2 regions of the Streptomyces sp. C genome follow, and region 1 is predicted to be linked to the other one. Evidence: riboswitches for the same ligand, from Rfam matches in the RefSeq annotation. Region 1 holds a riboswitch; the other holds the start of a gene.
The links. Region 1 has a riboswitch for ZMP and ZTP ahead of glyA (serine hydroxymethyltransferase). Riboswitches for the same ligand answer to the same signal wherever they lie in the genome.
Positions count from the first base shown of each region.

Region 2: it holds a riboswitch for ZMP and ZTP, as region 1 does, so the genes downstream of both, SSNG_RS29050 (bifunctional 5,10-methylenetetrahydrofolate dehydrogenase/5,10-methenyltetrahydrofolate cyclohydrolase) here and glyA (serine hydroxymethyltransferase) in region 1, are expected to answer to the same signal.

Region 1 covers NZ_GG657750.1:4,776,734-4,780,693, reverse strand. The annotation lists gene SSNG_RS21655 (2'-5' RNA ligase family protein) at 1-42, opposite strand, end outside; gene trpS (tryptophan--tRNA ligase) at 126-1,139, opposite strand; gene glyA (serine hydroxymethyltransferase) at 1,507-2,775, opposite strand; ZMP/ZTP riboswitch at 2,811-2,901, opposite strand; gene rocD (ornithine--oxo-acid transaminase) at 3,019-3,960, shown strand, end outside.
Region 2 covers NZ_GG657750.1:6,474,142-6,478,101, forward strand. The annotation lists gene SSNG_RS29040 (RNA polymerase sigma factor) at 1-98, opposite strand, end outside; gene SSNG_RS29045 (methyltransferase domain-containing protein) at 313-1,074, opposite strand; ZMP/ZTP riboswitch at 1,132-1,234, shown strand; gene SSNG_RS29050 (bifunctional 5,10-methylenetetrahydrofolate dehydrogenase/5,10-methenyltetrahydrofolate cyclohydrolase) at 1,309-2,154, shown strand; gene SSNG_RS29055 (NADH:flavin oxidoreductase/NADH oxidase family protein) at 2,215-3,474, shown strand; gene SSNG_RS29060 (MAB_1171c family putative transporter) at 3,544-3,960, opposite strand, start outside.

The DNA of each region.
Region 1 (3,960 bases):
CTCCGGGACCGCGATCGAAACGCCGAGCGTTACGGTCCCCACGTGTGTCTCCTTGGTGTGTGTACGAGGTGCTGCCGCTCAGTGTGGCGGCAGCACCCCCTCGGCCGCCAGGGGCCCGAAGTCCGTCAGTGCTTGGCGGGCAGGAAACCGAGGTGGTCGTAGGCCTGTGCGAGGGTCTCGGCGGCGACCGCCCGGGCCTTCTCCGCGCCCTTGGCCAGCAGGGAGTCCAGGGTCTCCGGGTCGTCCAGGAACTCCTGGGTGCGCTGCCGGAAGGGTGTGACGAAATCGACCATCACGCCGGCGAGGTCGGTCTTGAGCGCTCCGTAGCCCTTGCCCTCGTACGAGGCCTCCAGGGCGGTGATCGACTCGCCCGTGAGGGTGGACAGGATGGTGAGCAGGTTGCTGACGCCGGGCTTGTTCTCGGTGTCGAAGCGGATCACGGTGTCCGTGTCGGTGACCGCGCTCTTGATCTTCTTCTCGGTGACCTTGGGCTCGTCGAGGAGGTTGATCAGGCCCTTGGGGGACGACGCCGACTTCGACATCTTGATCGCCGGGTCCTGGAGGTCGTAGATCTTCGCGACCTCCTTGACGATGTGCGCGGCGGGGAGGGTGAAGGTCCGGCCGAAGCGCTGGTTGAAGCGCTCGGCCAGGTCGCGGGTCAGCTCGATGTGCTGGCGCTGGTCCTCGCCGACCGGGACGGCGTTCGCCTGGTAGAGCAGGATGTCGGCGACCTGGAGGATCGGGTACGTGAACAGGCCGACGCTGGCGCTGTTGACCCCGCCCTTGGCGGACTTGTCCTTGAACTGGGTCATCCGGCTGGCCTCGCCGAAGCCGGTGATGCAGTTCATGACCCAGCCGAGCTGCGCGTGCTCCGGGACGTGGCTCTGGACGAAGAGCGTGCACCGCTCGGGGTCCAGGCCGGCCGCGAGGAGCTGCGCGGCGGACAGGCGGGTGTTCGCGCGGAGGTCCTTCGGATCCTGCGGCATGGTGATCGCGTGGAGGTCGACGACCATGTAGAAGGCGTCGTGCGTCTCCTGGAGGGCGACGTACTGGCGGATCGCTCCGAGGTAGTTCCCGAGGTGGAACGAGCCGGAGGTGGGCTGGATGCCGGAGAGCGCGCGAGGACGGTCAGAAGCCATGGCCCCATTCTTCCACCTGCCGAAGCCGCCTCCGTGCGGCGGGCCGGTGCGCTGCCGCTGCGCGGGGCCCGGTTCCCCTACCCGCCCTTCGCCCGTTCCCCGGGGCTCCGCCCCGGACCCCCGCGCCTCAAACGCCGGCGAGGCTGGAAGTTGCCGGCGTTTGAGGCGCGGGGTCAGGGGAGGAGCCCCTGGGAACGGTGGAAGGGCGGGTAGGGGACCCTGCCCCGCGCAGCGGCCCACCCAGCCGCACCCGACCACCGGCCCCAGCCACCGGAACCGGCCCCGCCCCGCCGGCCGACGGACGGAGTCCGGCGCAGCGCCGCGAAGCCGGGGAGGCCGCCTGCGGCCGAGCCGCGCGAGCGGCGCGTTAAAGAGGGAGCCCCGGGGCCGGGAAGGCGGCCATCAGCTCCGAGACCTCGGCGCGGATGCCGGCGAGGGCCGGCTCGTCGGCCTTGGCGGCGGCGTCCACCGCGCGGGAGATCCAGTCCGCCACCACCGGCATGTGGGCGGCGGTCAGACCCCGCGAGGTCAGCGACGGTGTGCCGATGCGGATGCCCGACGGGTCGAACGGCTTGCGCGGGTCGAACGGCACCGTGTTGTAGTTCACCACGATCCCCGCCCGGTCCAGCGCCTTCGCCGCGACCTTGCCGGGGACGTCCTTGCCGGTGAGGTCGATCAGGATCAGGTGGTTGTCCGTGCCGCCCGAGACCAGGTCGAAGCCCCGCTCCAGCAGCGCCGCGGCCAGCGCCTTCGCGTTGGCCACGACCGCGTGCGCGTACGAGACGAAGGACGGCTGCGCGGCCTCGTGGAGGGCCACCGCGATGCCCGCCGTCGTCTGGTTGTGCGGGCCGCCCTGGAGGCCCGGGAAGACCGCCTTGTCGATGGCCTTCGCGTGCTCCTCCTTGCACATCAGCATCGCGCCGCGCGGGCCGCGCAGGGTCTTGTGGGTGGTCGTGGAGATCACGTCCACGTGGCCCGCCGGGGAGGGGTGGGCCCCGCCCGCGATCAGGCCGGCGATGTGGGCCACGTCCGCGACGAGGACCGAGCCGGCCTCCTCGGCGATGGAGGCGAAGGCCTCGAAGTCGATGGTGCGGGGCAGGGCCGTACCGCCGCAGAAGATGATCTTCGGGCGTTCGGCCAGGGCCAGTGCCCGCACCGCGTCGTAGTCGATGAGGCCGGTGTCGGCGCTCACGCCGTACTGGACGCCGCGGAACCAGGAGCCCGTGGCCGAGACGCCCCAGCCGTGCGTCAGGTGGCCGCCCATCGGCAGGGCCATGCCCATCACCGTGTCGCCGGGCTTCGCGAAGGCCAGGTAGACGGCCAGGTTGGCCGGGGAGCCGGAGTACGGCTGGACGTTGGCGTGGTCCACCCCGAACAGGCCCTTGGCCCGCTCGACCGCCAGGGCCTCGACGCGGTCGACGTTCTGCTGGCCCTCGTAGTAGCGGCGGCCCGGGTAGCCCTCGCTGTACTTGTTCTGCAGGACGGTGCCGGAGGCCTCCAGCACGGCCGCGGAGACGTAGTTCTCGCTGGGGATCAGCCGCAGGGTCTCCGCCTGGAGGGTCTCCTCGGCGGACACGAGCGCGGCGAGCTCGGGGTCGGTGGCGTACAGGGCGGGCTGGCGGTGGTGCGCGGTCATCGCGGCTCCTCCGGGGTCGATGTCGAATCTCGTCCCCGCGAGGCCCAGGCGAGCGGCCCTGTGTGCGGTCGTGCGCGCACGACTCCCCCGGAGTTGGTTCTCCGTACGCCAGTCGCCGTGCGTACCGAACACCATAGCGGGCGCGGCACCGCGGAGGTTTCCGGTTCCACGATCCGAGCGACGATACAAAGGACGTCACCCACGTCACCCGCGCCACCAGCCAGACGGACGATCGGAGACCCCGTGTCGAGAACTGCTGATGCCATCCGCTCCGCCGACGAACACAGCGCGCACAACTACCACCCCCTGCCGGTCGTCGTCGCGTCGGCGGAGGGGGCGTGGATGACCGACGTGGAGGGCCGCCGGTACCTCGACATGCTCGCCGGGTACTCGGCCCTCAACTTCGGCCACGGCAACCGCAGGCTGATCGACGCCGCCCGCGCGCAGCTGGAGCGGGTCACCCTCACCTCCCGCGCCTTCCACCACGACCGCTTCGCCGACTTCTGCGCCGAACTCGCCGCACTGTGCGGCAAGGAGATGGTGCTGCCCATGAACACGGGCGCGGAGGCGGTGGAGACGGCGGTCAAGACGGCCCGCAAGTGGGGGTACGAGGTCAAGGGCGTCCCGGACGGCCAGGCCAAGATCGTCGTGGCCGCGAACAACTTCCACGGCCGTACGACGACCATCGTGTCCTTCTCCACCGACCACGAGGCCCGCGACCACTACGGCCCCTACACGCCCGGCTTCGAGATCGTCCCGTACGGGGACCTGACCGCCCTCGACGCCGCGGTCACCGCCAACACCGTGGCCGTGCTGCTGGAGCCGGTCCAGGGCGAGGCCGGGGTGCTCGTCCCGCCGGCCGGATACCTGGCCGGGGTACGCGAACTGACGCGCCGGCGGAACGTGCTGTTCATGGCGGACGAGATCCAGTCGGGCCTGGGCCGCACCGGCCGGACCTTCGCGTGCGAGCACGAGGGCGTCGTGCCCGACGTGTACGTCCTCGGCAAGGCGCTCGGCGGCGGGGTCGTGCCCGTGTCGGCCGTCGTCGCCGACCGGGACGTGCTCGGCGTGTTCCGCCCCGGCGAACACGGGTCCACCTTCGGCGGGAACCCGCTCGCCTGCGCCGTCGCGCTGGAGGTGATCGCGATGCTGCGTACCGGCGAGTACCAGCAGCGGGCCGCGGAA
Region 2 (3,960 bases), 1.7 Mb from region 1:
TTGATGTGACCCTGCTCGCGGCCGCGCTCGACGAGCGCGACCAGGGCCTCGGATTCGGCGATCTCCGGAGGGAACGTACGGGACGGGCTGAGCGACACAAGGAGCCTCTCGTTGCGAACAGATAAGGAGTGGGCGGGACATCATCGCGCGGACTCGGGAAACAGACCCGGGCGGGTCTGTATTCCGGGGCCGCGCGAGGACACCTGTCGGTTCATCGCCTGCCCGAGTCGATTCGTTACGCGCTGAATTGAGTGACCTGCGCCACGCTGTGGCCGTGCAACCGATCCGGCGTGGATCCGTCCGCCCCCCGGGTCACTCCTTCTTGCGGGCCTCGATCAGGAAACGGGCGGTGTGCGCGACGAACGGACCCTCACGCTCGATCCGTTCGTGGAGCTCGCGCAGCCGCTCCCGGTACTGGCCGACCGTGAAGCCGGGAACCATCCAGATCACCTTCCTCAGGAAGTAGATCACGGCACCGATGTCGTGGAACTCCGTACGCAGCCGCTCGGAGCGCAGATCGGTGATCTCCAGTCCGGCCCGGGTGGCGTCGGCGACCGCGTCGTCGGGGTGGCGGGCCCGGCGGACCTCCTCCGGCTGCGGGCCGAGGAAGTACTCGACGAGCTCGAAGACGCTCGCCGGACCCACCTGCTGCGACAGGTAGGTGCCGCCCGGTGCCAGCACGCGCGCGACCTCGTCCCACCAGATCGTCACCGGGTGCCGGCTGGCGACCAGCTCGAAGGCCCCGTCCCCGAAGGGCAGCGGCGGCTCGTCGGTGTCCGCCACCACCACCGCGCCCAGCGGGTGCAGCAGCCGGGTGGCCCGGTCGATGTTCGGCGGCCAGGACTCCGTGGCGGCCGTCAGCGGGGGCAGCGGGCCCGCTCCGGCGAGCACCTCGCCCCCGCCGGTCTGGATGTCCAGGGCCGAGCGGACGGTCGCCAGGCGCTCGCGCAGCAGCCGCTGGTAGCCCCAGGAGGGCCGCTGCTCGGTGGCCCGGCCGTCGAGCCAGGAGAAGTCCCAGCCGTCGACGGAAACGGACTCCGCCTCGGCGACGAGATGGTCGAAAGTGCGCGTCATGTCTCGATCGTCCCAGCTCGGGCCCCGGTCATCCACCGGATATGTCGACTACAGTGGGCCCCGGGCCGTGACTGGCGTTCGGGTGGATCACCACCGGGGAGCGGCCCGGCGTACGCCTCCACGGTACGTACGTCGTCTGCCGCGCGCCTGGGCGAAACGCGATCAGCGAACCGCGATCCGCAGCGACGTTCAGGAGACCCCGTGACGACTGCCCCCACCGCCACCGCCCAGCTCATGGACGGCACCGCCCTCGCCCGCCGCGTGTCCGAGCGGACCGCCGCCCTCGCGGCGAAGATCACCGAGCGCACCGGCACCGCGCCCTGCCTCGCCACCGTCCTCGTCGGCGAGGACCCCGCTTCCGTGACCTACGTCAAGATGAAGCAGAACCGCTGCGCCAAGGCCGGGATCACCTCCCGCCACGTGGAGCTGCCGGCGGAGACCACCACCGAGGAGCTCGTCGCAGCGATCACCGCCCTCTCCGAGGACCCGGAGATCAGCGGCATCCTGCTCCAGCACCCCGTCCCGCACCACATCGACGAGCGCGCCGCCTTCGAGGCCATCGCCCCCGGCAAGGACGTCGACGGAGTGACCATGCACTCCTTCGCCGCCATGGGCTTCGGCCTGCCCGGCTTCGTCTCCTGCACCCCCGGCGGCATCATGCGCCTGCTGGAGGAGTACGACGTGGACCTCACCGGCAAGCACGCCGTCGTCGTCGGCCGCAGCGCGATCCTGGGCAAGCCGGCCGGGATGCTGCTGCTGGAGAAGAACGCCACCGTCACCTACTGCCACTCCCGCACCCAGGACCTGCCCTCGATCGTGCGCCAGGCGGACGTCCTGGTCGCCGCCGTCGGCAAGGCCGAGTTCATCCGGGGCGAGGACATCAAGCCCGGCGCGGTCGTCCTGGACGCCGGCTACAACGAGGGCAACGTCGGCGACGTCCACTTCGAGTCGGCCGCCGCCCGCGCCTCCCTCATCACCCCGGTGCCCGGCGGCGTCGGCCCGATGACCATCGCGGTCCTGCTGGAGCAGACCGTCCAGGCCGCCGCGGCCCAGGCCGGGCTGGACCTCGCGGACCTCTGAGGCGATCATCTTGTGGCGCGGCCCCGCGTGACGGCCGCGCCACAAGCTTGGGGGACTCGGATGGACCTGTTCACACCGCTCGACCTGCCGGGCGGCACCACCCTTCCCAACCGTCTCGCCAAGGCCGCCATGGAGGAGAGCTTCGCCGCCCAGCCCGGCCAGCTCCCCGACGAGCGCATGGAGCGGCTGTACGCGCGCTGGGCGCGCGGCGGCGCGGGACTGGTCATCACCGGCAACGTGATGGTCGACCGGCGCGCCCTGACCTCCCCGGGCACCGTCGTCCTCGACGAGCACTCCCCGCTGGAGCCCTTCCGCCGCTGGGCCGCCGCCGCGGCCTCCGGCGACGCCCGGGTCTGGATGCAGATCAACCACCCCGGCCGCCAGGTCGGCTCCGACATGCCCGGCACCGCCTGGGCCCCCTCCGCCGTCCCCATCAGCCTCGGCAAGCACACCAAGCGCTTCGCCCACCCCACCGCCATGACCGAGGACGACATCGAGGCGACGATCGCCCGCTTCGCCCTCACCGCCGGCCGGGCCGAGGAAGCGGGCTTCCACGGCGTGCAGGTCCACGCCGCGCACGGCTACCTGCTCAGCCAGTTCCTCTCCCCGCTCGTCAACCGGCGCACCGACCGCTGGGGCGGCAGCCTGGACAACCGCGTACGGATGCTCACCGACACCGTCGCCGCCGTCCGGGCCCGGGTCTCGGCCGGCTTCGCGATCGGCGTGAAGCTGAACGCCGCCGACTTCCAGCGCGGCGGCTTCGACAGCGAGGAGGCCGCCCAGGTCATCAAGGCCCTCGACGGCCTCGGCGTGGACCTGGTCGAACTGTCCGGCGGCACCGTCGAGAGCCCCGCCAGCATGGGCCACACCACCGACCAGCGGACCCTGGAGCGGGAGGCCTACTTCCTCTCCCTCGCGGAGCACCTGCTGGAGACCGCCCCCGTGCCGCTGATGCTGACCGGCGGCATCACCCGCCGGGCCACCGCCGAGAAGGCCCTGGCCCGCGGCGTCGCCGTCGTCGGCATGGCCTCCGCCCTGGCCCTGCGCCCCGACCTGCCCGAGCGCTGGCGCGCCGGCGAGGACGTACGGGTGGACGTGCCCCGGCTCGGCTGGCGGGACCGGAGCCTGGCGGCCGCGGGCACGCTGGCCCTCGTACGCTTCCAGCTGGACCGGCTCGCCCAGGGGCTGGAACCCCGCAGCCGCGTCTCACCGCGCTGGATCTTCACCGCCGACAGCCTCCGGCACCGCCGCAGGGTCCGCGCGTACGGCGCCTGGCTCGCCAGAGAGCCGGCCTCCGGCACGCCCGGTACGTCCCCCTAGGCTCTCCCGGCAGATCCCGGCAAATCCCGGCCCCACCGGCCCGCCGGGCGGGCCTTCCGGCAGGGCCCCCTACGCGGCCTCCCCGTCGACCGGGAGGCCCCGGCGGGCCGCGTCCACGATCGGCGAGCCGCGGAACTCCCGGGCCAGCGCGGCCAGCGGCTGCCCGTCGAGGCGGTACGGGGCGGGTTCCGCGGAGCCCGCGCCCGGGGTGACCGGGGCGCCCGACCGATCGGCGGCGGCCCGGGCCCGGCAGGCGGCGGCGAGCATGGCCGCGTCCGCCACCACGGCCGCGCACGCCTCGGTCAGGCCCTGACGGCGGGCGGCCCCGTACGCGGCCGCCCGCACGGCGGGGTCGAACCAGCTCGCCAGGGCCAGCAGCCCGTCGTCGATCACCGACTCGCGGTGGATCAGCCGGATCCCGACCGGCGACCACCAGGTCAGCGGCACCGTCGCCACCCCGGCGTGGGCGAACCCGCGCAGGGCCTT